4 regions of the Cronobacter sakazakii genome follow, and region 4 is predicted to be linked to each of the others. Evidence: predicted binding sites of a transcription regulator. Region 4 holds the regulator's gene; each other region holds the start of a gene.

Region 1 (2,201 bases), 250 kb from region 4:
TGGAAAACGGCGAAATCCAGTATCCGGTGAGCGAAATCACCATCGCCGGCAACCTGAAAGAGATGTGGCGCAATATGGTTACCATTGGTGACGATATCGAAACACGTAGCAATATTCAGTGTGGTTCAGTACTGCTGCCGGAGATGAAAATCGCCGGTGAGTAAGGCAAGGGCGCCCGTTGTGGCGCTTTTTTTTCGTCATAACAATAAAAAGGTGAGTCAATGCGTAAGCAAGCATTAGCGATGTTAGCGGTCTCCTCTCTGTTGTTCACCAGCGCCGCGGCGTGGGCGGATCTGGAAGACAACATGGACACCCTCAATGAAAACCTGAAAGTCGTGCAGAAGACCAGCGATGCGGCAGAAATGAAAACCGCGCTGACGAAAATGCGCGAGGCGGCGCTGGACGCCAAAAAAGAAACCCCGCCGAAGCTCGAAGATAAGGCAGCTGACAGCCCGGAAATGAAAGATTTCCGCCACGGTCTCGATACGCTGGTAAGCCAGATTGACGGCGCGCTGAAGCTCGTTGATGAAGGCAAAATCAAAGAGGCCCAGGCGAGCGCCGAAGAGTTCAAAACCACCCGCAACACCTACCACAAGAAGTATCGCTAAGCCCTTTTTTGTGCGGCGGTTCGCCGCCGCACGTTCCCTCTGCGCCCGGTCATAAGCCACGCTTATTCTCCGCCGCCTTTTGCGCGCGGCGTCGCAAGCCCGTTATTTTCTTTTTCCCACGCCCGACATGACCGCCAGTGACATTCATCACAGTTATTTGGTTGTTTATATCCATTCACGGCTTTTATGTGGAACAGATCACTGCCGCCACTCTCCTTTCCACTTTGAAGTGGAAAACAACTCGCTACAAACCTTTAACACCCGCCGTTAGTGTTACCTCAGCGCAACTAATCGGGTATGCAGAGTGAATAACGGAGCGGTAATGAACAACGCCGGATGTCAACACGCGGATGAGACCGCGACGCTTGCCGGGCGGATGCTGGATGAAGTTTACGCGCTCCTTGAGCGCCACCAGATAACGCCTAACGCCGTACAGCGGCAGATGCTCAGCTCACACGTGCGGGCGATGGCGCACCGCTCGGTGACCGGCGAGCCGCTGCCCGAGGTGGAAGAGAGCCTGTTTGAGGAGATCTCTGAAGGCTCGATGGCGCTGGCGCGTGAAATTGTGGCGCAGTTCGGCAATCTGCCCGATGAAGAGGCCTGGCTGTTGTCGGTGCACTTCGAGGTGGCGAAAGAGAATCTTTAACCTTCAGGAGCGAACCATGGAACAGATTACAGTAGTGATTGGCGATCGTCTGGGCAAAGGCCAGAAAGTGGCGGCGGGCGCGGAGAAAGCGGGCGCGCGGGCGGTCGTGGTGCCGGGTGTCGCGGCGGATATGAAGCTTGGCGACGTGATGAAAACCGAAGGCGCGACGTTCGGTATCTCGTTTTGCGGCAGCGGCGGCGCGGGCGCTATCACCGCGCAGACCAAACATGGCTATAAGGCCAAATATGGGATGCGCTCGGTGGAAGAGGGTGTCACCGCCATCAACGAGGGCTGCAACGTGCTGGGTTTCGGCTTTATGGATAAAGAAGAGCTGGGCGAGCGGCTGGTGGAAGCCTGGAAAAAGAAATACGGCGCATAACGTATGAAAGAACAGTTCACCACCACGGTGAGAGTGAAAGGCAAAGGCGACACGCGTGCTCGCGCGTTCGCTGATGCCCTGAATCAGGTACAGGCGGCGGTGATAAAAGCCTCGCCGCACATCTTACTGCGTATAGAGCCACAGGATGTGCAGGTTGTTCATGCGCGGGAAACGGTGCGTAAAGAAGCGTTTCTGTTTTTCTTTTTGCGCCGGGAACGACGGGCTTTCAGCGTGGAGCTGGACGTGACCGTCAACGTGACCGCCATCAATCTCGAAAAGGTGGATTTCGTCACGCAACACAGCTGATCGTTACTAAAAGGGCAGACCAATGTTCCTGATAATTTTAATAAAATCGCTCATCATCGGCGGCCTGGTCGGCGTCGGCGTGGGCGCCGGGGCCGCACGCATGTTCCATGCGCCCACCACGCAAGGGATGGGTGCCTTTCGTACGTTAGGAGAGCTGAACTCCTGTGAAGGCGATCCGGCTTCGCATTTCTCCTTTGGGTTAGGGTTTTTCTTCAACGCCTGGGCGTCCTCCGTCGCGGCGGGCGCGTTCACCCAGGATGTC
Region 2 (2,201 bases), 1.7 Mb from region 4:
GTTTTACCGAGCATACGCAGGAAGTTCGCCACGCTGTTATCGGCGCTGATCCAGCCCAGCACTTTGGCGGTGTTCAGGCCGGTATCGAGGAAAATGAGCATCAGCGGCAGCAGCAGGATCGTTAACACCATGCCGAATGACGGCGGGCGGTGCGTCGGATCGGCGTCCACTTCGCCAAGGAAAGAAGAGGGCAGCTTAATATCGAATTTTTTACCGGCGTACTGACCATACAGATAGCCGCCGAAATACCAGGTCGGGATCGCGATAATCAGCCCGACAATCACCAGCAAACCGATATTCGCCCCCAGCAGTTCGCTCGCTGCAACCGGGCCCGGATGCGGCGGCACCAGCGCATGCATGGCCGCAAACGCGCCCGCCGCCGGGAAGGCGTATTTCAGCGTCGAGCCGCCAAAGCGTTTCGCCACGCTGAAGATAATCGGCAGCATGACGACAAGACCCGCGTCAAAGAAGATAGGGAAGCCAAACAGCAGCGAGGCGACGCCGAGCGCGAAGGGCGCGCGGTGTTCACCGAATTTGTTAATCAGCGTATCGGCCAGCACTTTCGCGCCGCCGGACACTTCCAGCAGACGACCAATCATCGCGCCGATGCCCACCAGCAGCGCAACGCCCGCAAGCGTACTGCCAAAACCGGTCAGTAGCGTAGGCACGACTTTATCAAACGGCACTTTGGTCAACAGCGCCACCACGATACTGACCAGGGTAAGCGCAAGAAAAGCATGCACTTTAAAGCGCATGATAAGTACCAGCAGCAGTACGACGGCACCGGCAGCAATGCCAAGCAGCGTACCGGCGCTATAAGCGAAAGTGGTTTCTGTCATCGTTATTATCCTCAACATGGGTACAGTGAAACCGTAGCCTGGTCGGCGGTTTTCTCACTGATACCGGTAACATGATACCGATAACATGTGGCGGCTTGTAAACAGGGGCTGTCATATTTATTAACATTTTGAGATCACCGTCAAACTCCCGCGCGACGCGGGCTTCTCGCTTGCGGTTGCATATATCGCCTCGCGGATCTGTCAAATTTTCCGATGCGTTTTTTTCACAAAATCACCAGATTTGTTTGCGATATCCAGCTTTTTTGTTGTGAAGTCGCTGCAAAGTTGCCGCTATTCCATAACGTTAACTAGCTTAGGATCGTGATGATTTGCCGTACATCGCGCTGTGGGCGGCGGCGCAACGCCTCCGCACCCTGTTCAGTGCATAAGAGGACATCATGAAAAAGCTCACCTTCACTTTTCTGACCGTCGCGCTGGCGGGCGCAAGCTCACTGGCGTTTGCCGATACCCTGCGCATGGAGTGCCCCGTGTCGCCCGGTGGCAAACAGTATTGCCAGTACATCAAAGAACGCTTCGAGAAGCAGACCGGCAATCAGCTGGAGTTTATCGAGTTCCCGGCGGCCTCCGATGAAAAGCTGGCGCTGCTGCAACAACTCTTCGCCGCTAAAGATGAAAAAGCGGTGGATGTGTTTCAGTCCGACACCATCTGGATAGGCCTGCTGGACAAGCAGACGCTCGATCTCACCGACGCGATGGGCGGCATGGAAAAAGACTTTTTCCCCGGCCCCTGGAAGAACAACACCGTCAACGGACGCCTGAAAGCGGTGCCGTCGTATATCGACACCGGCGTGCTGTTCTATCGCAAAGATTTACTGGAGAAATATAAAGAGCAGCCGCCAAAAACGTGGGACGAAATGACGCGCATCGCCACGAAAATTCAGGCCGAAGAGCGCAAGGCGGGGCATAAAAACTTCTGGGGGTACATCTTCCAGGGCAAATCTTATGAAGGGCTGACCTGTAACGCGCTGGAGTGGATCGACTCATACGGCGGCGGCACGTTTGTCGATGAAAAAGGGAACGTGACCATTAATAACCCGAAAGCGGCGCAGGCGCTGGATATGGCGCGCGGCTGGATGGGCAAGATTACGCCGAAGGGCGTGCTGGGCTACAAAGAGGAAGAGTCGCGCACCGTGTTCCAGAACGGCGACGCGCTGTTTATGCGCAACTGGCCCTATGTCTGGCAGCTATCTCAGGCCGATGACAGCCCGCTCAAAGGCAAAGTGGGCGTGATACAGCTTCCCGCCGGGCCGGAAGGGCGTCAGGCGACGACGCTCGGCGGCTGGCAGTGGTCAATAAACGCTAACACCAAAAACCCGGAGGCCGCCATCGCGCTGCTGAAAA
Region 3 (2,201 bases), 300 kb from region 4:
CTGGAAGAATTTATAAACCACCTGCGAGCCTTCCAGCAGGCGAGGAGAAACGCCGTGCACCAGCTTGATAAAGACCGCGATAAACAGCATGCCAACCGGCGCGGGCAGGCCAATCAGCTTATGGCCGAGCATACCGAGCATATAGAGCAGCACCGCCAGCAGCGCGCCGGAGGCAATGGTGGTGACATCAGCCTTGCCGCTGAACGCGGTGTTCAGCGTCTGGGCCTGCGGTTTATCGCCGCGATCCGGCATCAGCTCGCCTTCGCCGGTCAGGTGCGGATAGCGTTTGCCGAGCTGGTTAAGGCAACCAGCGATAATAATCGCGGTGAGGCTGCCGAGCATCACGATAGGCAGCACGCGGCCCAGCGCCACGCCCTGGTCCATATGCAGCAGCGTCGCGTAGCCGATAGAAAGCGGGATCGCCCCTTCGCCCACGCCGCCCGCCATGATAGGCAGGATCAGGAAGAAGAAGATCTGGAACGGCTCCATACCCAGCGCGATGCCGACGCCCATCCCCACCAGCATGCCGACGATTTCGCCGCACAGCATCGGGAAGAAAATACGCAGAAAGCCCTGAATCAGCGTGGTGCGGTTCATGCTCATGATGCTGCCGACGATAATGCAGCAGATGTAAAGATAGAGAATGTTGGTGGACTTATAGAATTTGGTGGTGGATTCCACGACCTCATCCGGCAGCCAGCCGTAATAGACCAGCGCGGAAGGGATGAAAGTGGCGCAAATCGCCGCCGCGCCCATTTTGCCGACCACCGGCAGGCGCTTGCCGAACTCGCCGCAGGCGAAACCGAAGAAGGCAAGTGTCGCGACCATCACCACAATATCGCTCGGCAGTTTGCCGCCGAGGCAGTCAATGGCGATAAGCGCGCCGGAGAGCAGAAACAGCGGCAATGGAATAATCCCGATTTTCCAGGTATCCATGATATGCCACCACTTTTCTTTCAGAGATATTTGCTTCGTAGCAGACGATGTGTGGGGTACAACGTAAGAATCATCGGTTGTGCTCATTTTATTAAGCTCCGTAGTTATATTTCCCGACAAGCGTAAAAGAGGTTACCCTTACAATTTGTGAGGAAGGCCGAATCGGCAGCGGTAATTTAATGGCACCTATGGTGTTTATGGTTTTAATTAACGCGATGTGATCAGCGCTCAATTTACGGGCGTGGTTTTTATGGCGTTTATTCAGTAAGCACCGTTTTTGGCGTAAAAACGTAACGCGGGTAAACAGTTACCGCCGCGCGCCACGCCCTGTGCCGGGGATCACAAGTTTCAGGCACTGTTCCGGTAAGCGCCTGAAAAAATGGTACAGTTCTCTATTGTTTGTATTCCGGCGCGCCAGTGAACGATGAAATTTTCCTTTCGCATAAAGTTATTTATTCATCTCATCATATTCTTCTCCGTATTGTTTACGGCGCTCGGCGTTTATTATTATCTCGATATCAGCCGCCAGCTTTATCAGGAGATGAGCAGTCGCGCGAGAATACAGGCGGAAGAGATTTCGCTCATTCCGTCATTACGTGAAGCGGTCAGACAACGTAATATTTCGGCGATTAACACCTTTATGACAGGCATGGCGCGCCACAGCGACGCCAGTTTTATGGTTATTGGCGATGAGAAAGGTCTGCACCTGTTTCATTCCGTTTTTCATGACCGCATCGGCACTCCGCTTATCGGTGGCGATAATCAGGATGTGTTAGAAGGAAAAACCATTACCAGCATTCGCCGGGGCGGGCTTGGGGTCTCTCTGCGCAGCAAAGCGCCGATTTTTGACGATCAGGGCCGCGTCATCGGCATTGTCTCGGTCGGCTATCTGACCAGCTATCTCGACACCATTACGCTCGGCAAAGTGGTCAATATCCTGATTGGCGCGGTGTTATTGCTGCTGGCGCTGTTTATCTTTTCGTGGTTTTTCACCCGCAGTATTAAAAAACAGATGTTTTTTCTGGAGCCGCGGGAAATCGGGCTTCTCGTGCGCCAGCAAAAGGCGCTGATGGAGTCCATCTACGAAGGCGTTATCGCCATCGACGAGCATTCGCGCATCGCGGTGATCAACCGCGCCGCCAAACGGCTGCTGGGGCTGAACATGTCGTCGCGTTCGCTGCGCGGCCAGCCGCTGGAGGCGGTGATTAACCCGGTCTCTTTTTTCTCCCCGCAGGTGATGCTGGAGAACGACACGCATGATGAGA
Region 4 (2,201 bases):
TGCAACTGCTGATAGCACTGGCTTATCTGATCCACCACTTTTTGCTGATGCACCAGCAGCGGCGGCAGCGCCTGTTCCGGCTCGGTGTGGCGCGTCAGCAGGCTGTATTTGGCTTCGCAGTAGTCGGCGAGGCTTTTATAAATCATGCTTAACGATTCACGCAGCGGCTGCTCGCGCCACAGCCAGAACCAGAAACCGTTAAACGCGCCATACCAGAGCGTGCCGAGCACATAGAGCAGCATAGGCTGCCAGATGGGCATATTGCCGGCGAGGCTTAACGTAAAGATCGCCGCGATGAGCGAGGCGGGCAACAGACGCGCATGCAGCGGGCTGATTTCCGCCGTCACGCCAAGCAGCAGCGCCAGCATCAGCAGAATGAGCGGCAGCGGCACAGACTGCAGCAGCAACAGCTGCACCGCCAGGCTGCTCAGCGCAAACAGCGATGCGCCGATGATCAAGCGTTTAAAAAAGCGTTTGTGCGGGGTATCGAGACCGGCAATGTTGCAGCAGGCGGGAACGAGTGAAAACAGTAACCCTTGTTGAAGATGGCCCAGCATCAACCCGACCGCCACCGGCAGGCTTAAGATGAGCGTTTGCCGTAAAGCGTAATTAATTTCAGGGTGATAGATAAGACGACGCCACATAGGGGAGAAGTATAGATACAAAAACGGCGTGTTACCGAAGCGACACGCCGTTTTTTGATTTTTTAGCGGGTTCCGTAAACCACGATGGTTTTCCCGTGGGCGGAGATCAGGTTTTGATCTTCGAGCATTTTCAGAATGCGGCCAACGGTTTCGCGGGAGCAGCCGACGATCTGGCCGATTTCCTGACGCGTGATTTTGATCTGCATCCCGTCAGGATGGGTCATCGCGTCCGGCTGTTTCGCCAGGTTCAGAAGGGTCTGCGCGATGCGGCCAGTCACGTCGAGGAAGGCGAGGTTGCCCACTTTCTCAGAGGTAACTTGCAGGCGGCGAGCCATCTGCGAGGAAAGACGCATCAGAATATCCGGGTTAACCTGGATCAGCTGACGGAATTTTTTGTAGGAGATTTCAGCCACTTCACAGGCAGTTTTAGCGCGAACCCAGGCGCTGCGCTCCTGACCTTCCTCGAACAAACCCAGTTCGCCGATGAAGTCACCCTGATTCAGGTACGAGAGGATCATCTCCTTGCCCTCTTCATCTTTGATCAGCACTGCCACTGAGCCTTTAACGATGTAATACAGCGTCTCCGCTTTTTCACCCTGGTGAATCAGCGTGCTCTTAGATGGATACTTATGAATGTGGCAATGTGACAAGAACCATTCAAGAGTCGGGTCTGTTTGCGGTTTGCCAAGCACCATGCGCGGTTATCCTCTGTTTTAAACTGGCTCCAAAGACAGGGCGCGTAACCCCTGTCTGGCTTTGCATTCATCATCTTCCCGAGTCCTGGGAAGTTGGCTGTCCGTGGACGTCGCAGCCGATAAATTATCTTCTCCTCTGCATACATGCGTAACATCAATGTATCGCCGCTGCATCCAGACTGTTTTAGCATAGCTTTTCTCAGGTGTCTCCTGTTGTCTCGTTTCAGCTTGACGCAGGTCGCCCTTCCATTGCCTCTGACGTCGCGCGCGCGTAATCTGTCAGAAAAATGAATAGCCTGGAGTGATTAACATGCATGCACGAGTGAAATGGGTGGAAGGGTTAACCTTCCTGGGCGAGTCCGCCTCCGGGCATCAGATCCTGATGGACGGCAACTCTGGCGACAAAGCGCCGAGCCCGATGGAAATGGTTTTGATGGCCGCAGGTGGCTGCAGCGCGATTGATGTTGTCTCTATTCTGCAAAAAGGCCGTCACGACGTGACCGACTGCGAAGTGAAGCTGACGTCAGAGCGTCGCGAAGAAGCGCCGCGTCTGTTTACGCATATCAATCTGCATTTTGTGGTGACAGGCAAAGCCCTGAAAGACGCGGCAGTGTCGCGCGCGGTGGATCTGTCGGCAGAGAAGTATTGCTCAGTGGCGCTGATGCTCGGTAAAGGGGTCAACATCACCCATTCGTATGAAGTGATTGAAGCGTCATGAGATGACGGACGGCCCGGCAGGCGCAGCGCCACCGGGCATCGCCGTCACGCTATCTGTTTTCCTTCCATCAGCCGCTGCACCAGCGGCAGCATAATAAGTTCCATCGCGAGCCCCATCTTCCCGCCCGGCACCACCAGCGTATTG

Evidence for each region. The regulator CRP, encoded in region 4, controls carbon source genes, mostly activating them, when cyclic AMP is high. The targets are predictions, from matches to a motif close to ATGTGANNNNNNTCACAT.
Region 1: CSK29544_RS07545 (glycine dehydrogenase) is a predicted target of CRP. The motif match lies at 795-812, and genes of this name have one in related genera.
Region 2: CSK29544_RS19685 (GntP family permease) is a predicted target of CRP. The motif match lies at 968-985, and genes of this name have one in related genera.
Region 3: CSK29544_RS07815 (2-hydroxycarboxylate transporter family protein) is a predicted target of CRP. The motif match lies at 1,082-1,099, and genes of this name have one in related genera.

Annotation. Positions count from the first base shown of each region.
Region 1 covers NZ_CP011047.1:1,609,856-1,612,056, forward strand. The annotation lists gene pmbA (metalloprotease PmbA) at 1-164, shown strand, start outside; gene cybC (cytochrome b562) at 222-608, shown strand; gene CSK29544_RS07545 (glycine dehydrogenase) at 913-1,254, shown strand; gene CSK29544_RS07550 (SFCGS family glycine-rich protein) at 1,271-1,633, shown strand; gene CSK29544_RS07555 (DUF4312 family protein) at 1,637-1,939, shown strand; gene CSK29544_RS07560 (DUF4311 domain-containing protein) at 1,962-2,201, shown strand, end outside.
Region 2 covers NZ_CP011047.1:4,141,934-4,144,134, reverse strand. The annotation lists gene CSK29544_RS19685 (GntP family permease) at 1-839, opposite strand, end outside; gene CSK29544_RS19680 (ABC transporter substrate-binding protein) at 1,238-2,201, shown strand, end outside.
Region 3 covers NZ_CP011047.1:1,658,878-1,661,078, reverse strand. The annotation lists gene CSK29544_RS07815 (2-hydroxycarboxylate transporter family protein) at 1-1,023, opposite strand, end outside; gene CSK29544_RS07810 (ATP-binding protein) at 1,361-2,201, shown strand, end outside.
Region 4 covers NZ_CP011047.1:1,357,034-1,359,234, forward strand. The annotation lists gene CSK29544_RS06265 (YccS/YhfK family putative transporter) at 1-644, opposite strand, end outside; gene crp (cAMP-activated global transcriptional regulator CRP) at 707-1,339, opposite strand; gene CSK29544_RS06275 (OsmC family protein) at 1,650-2,057, shown strand; gene CSK29544_RS06280 (phosphoribulokinase) at 2,102-2,201, opposite strand, start outside.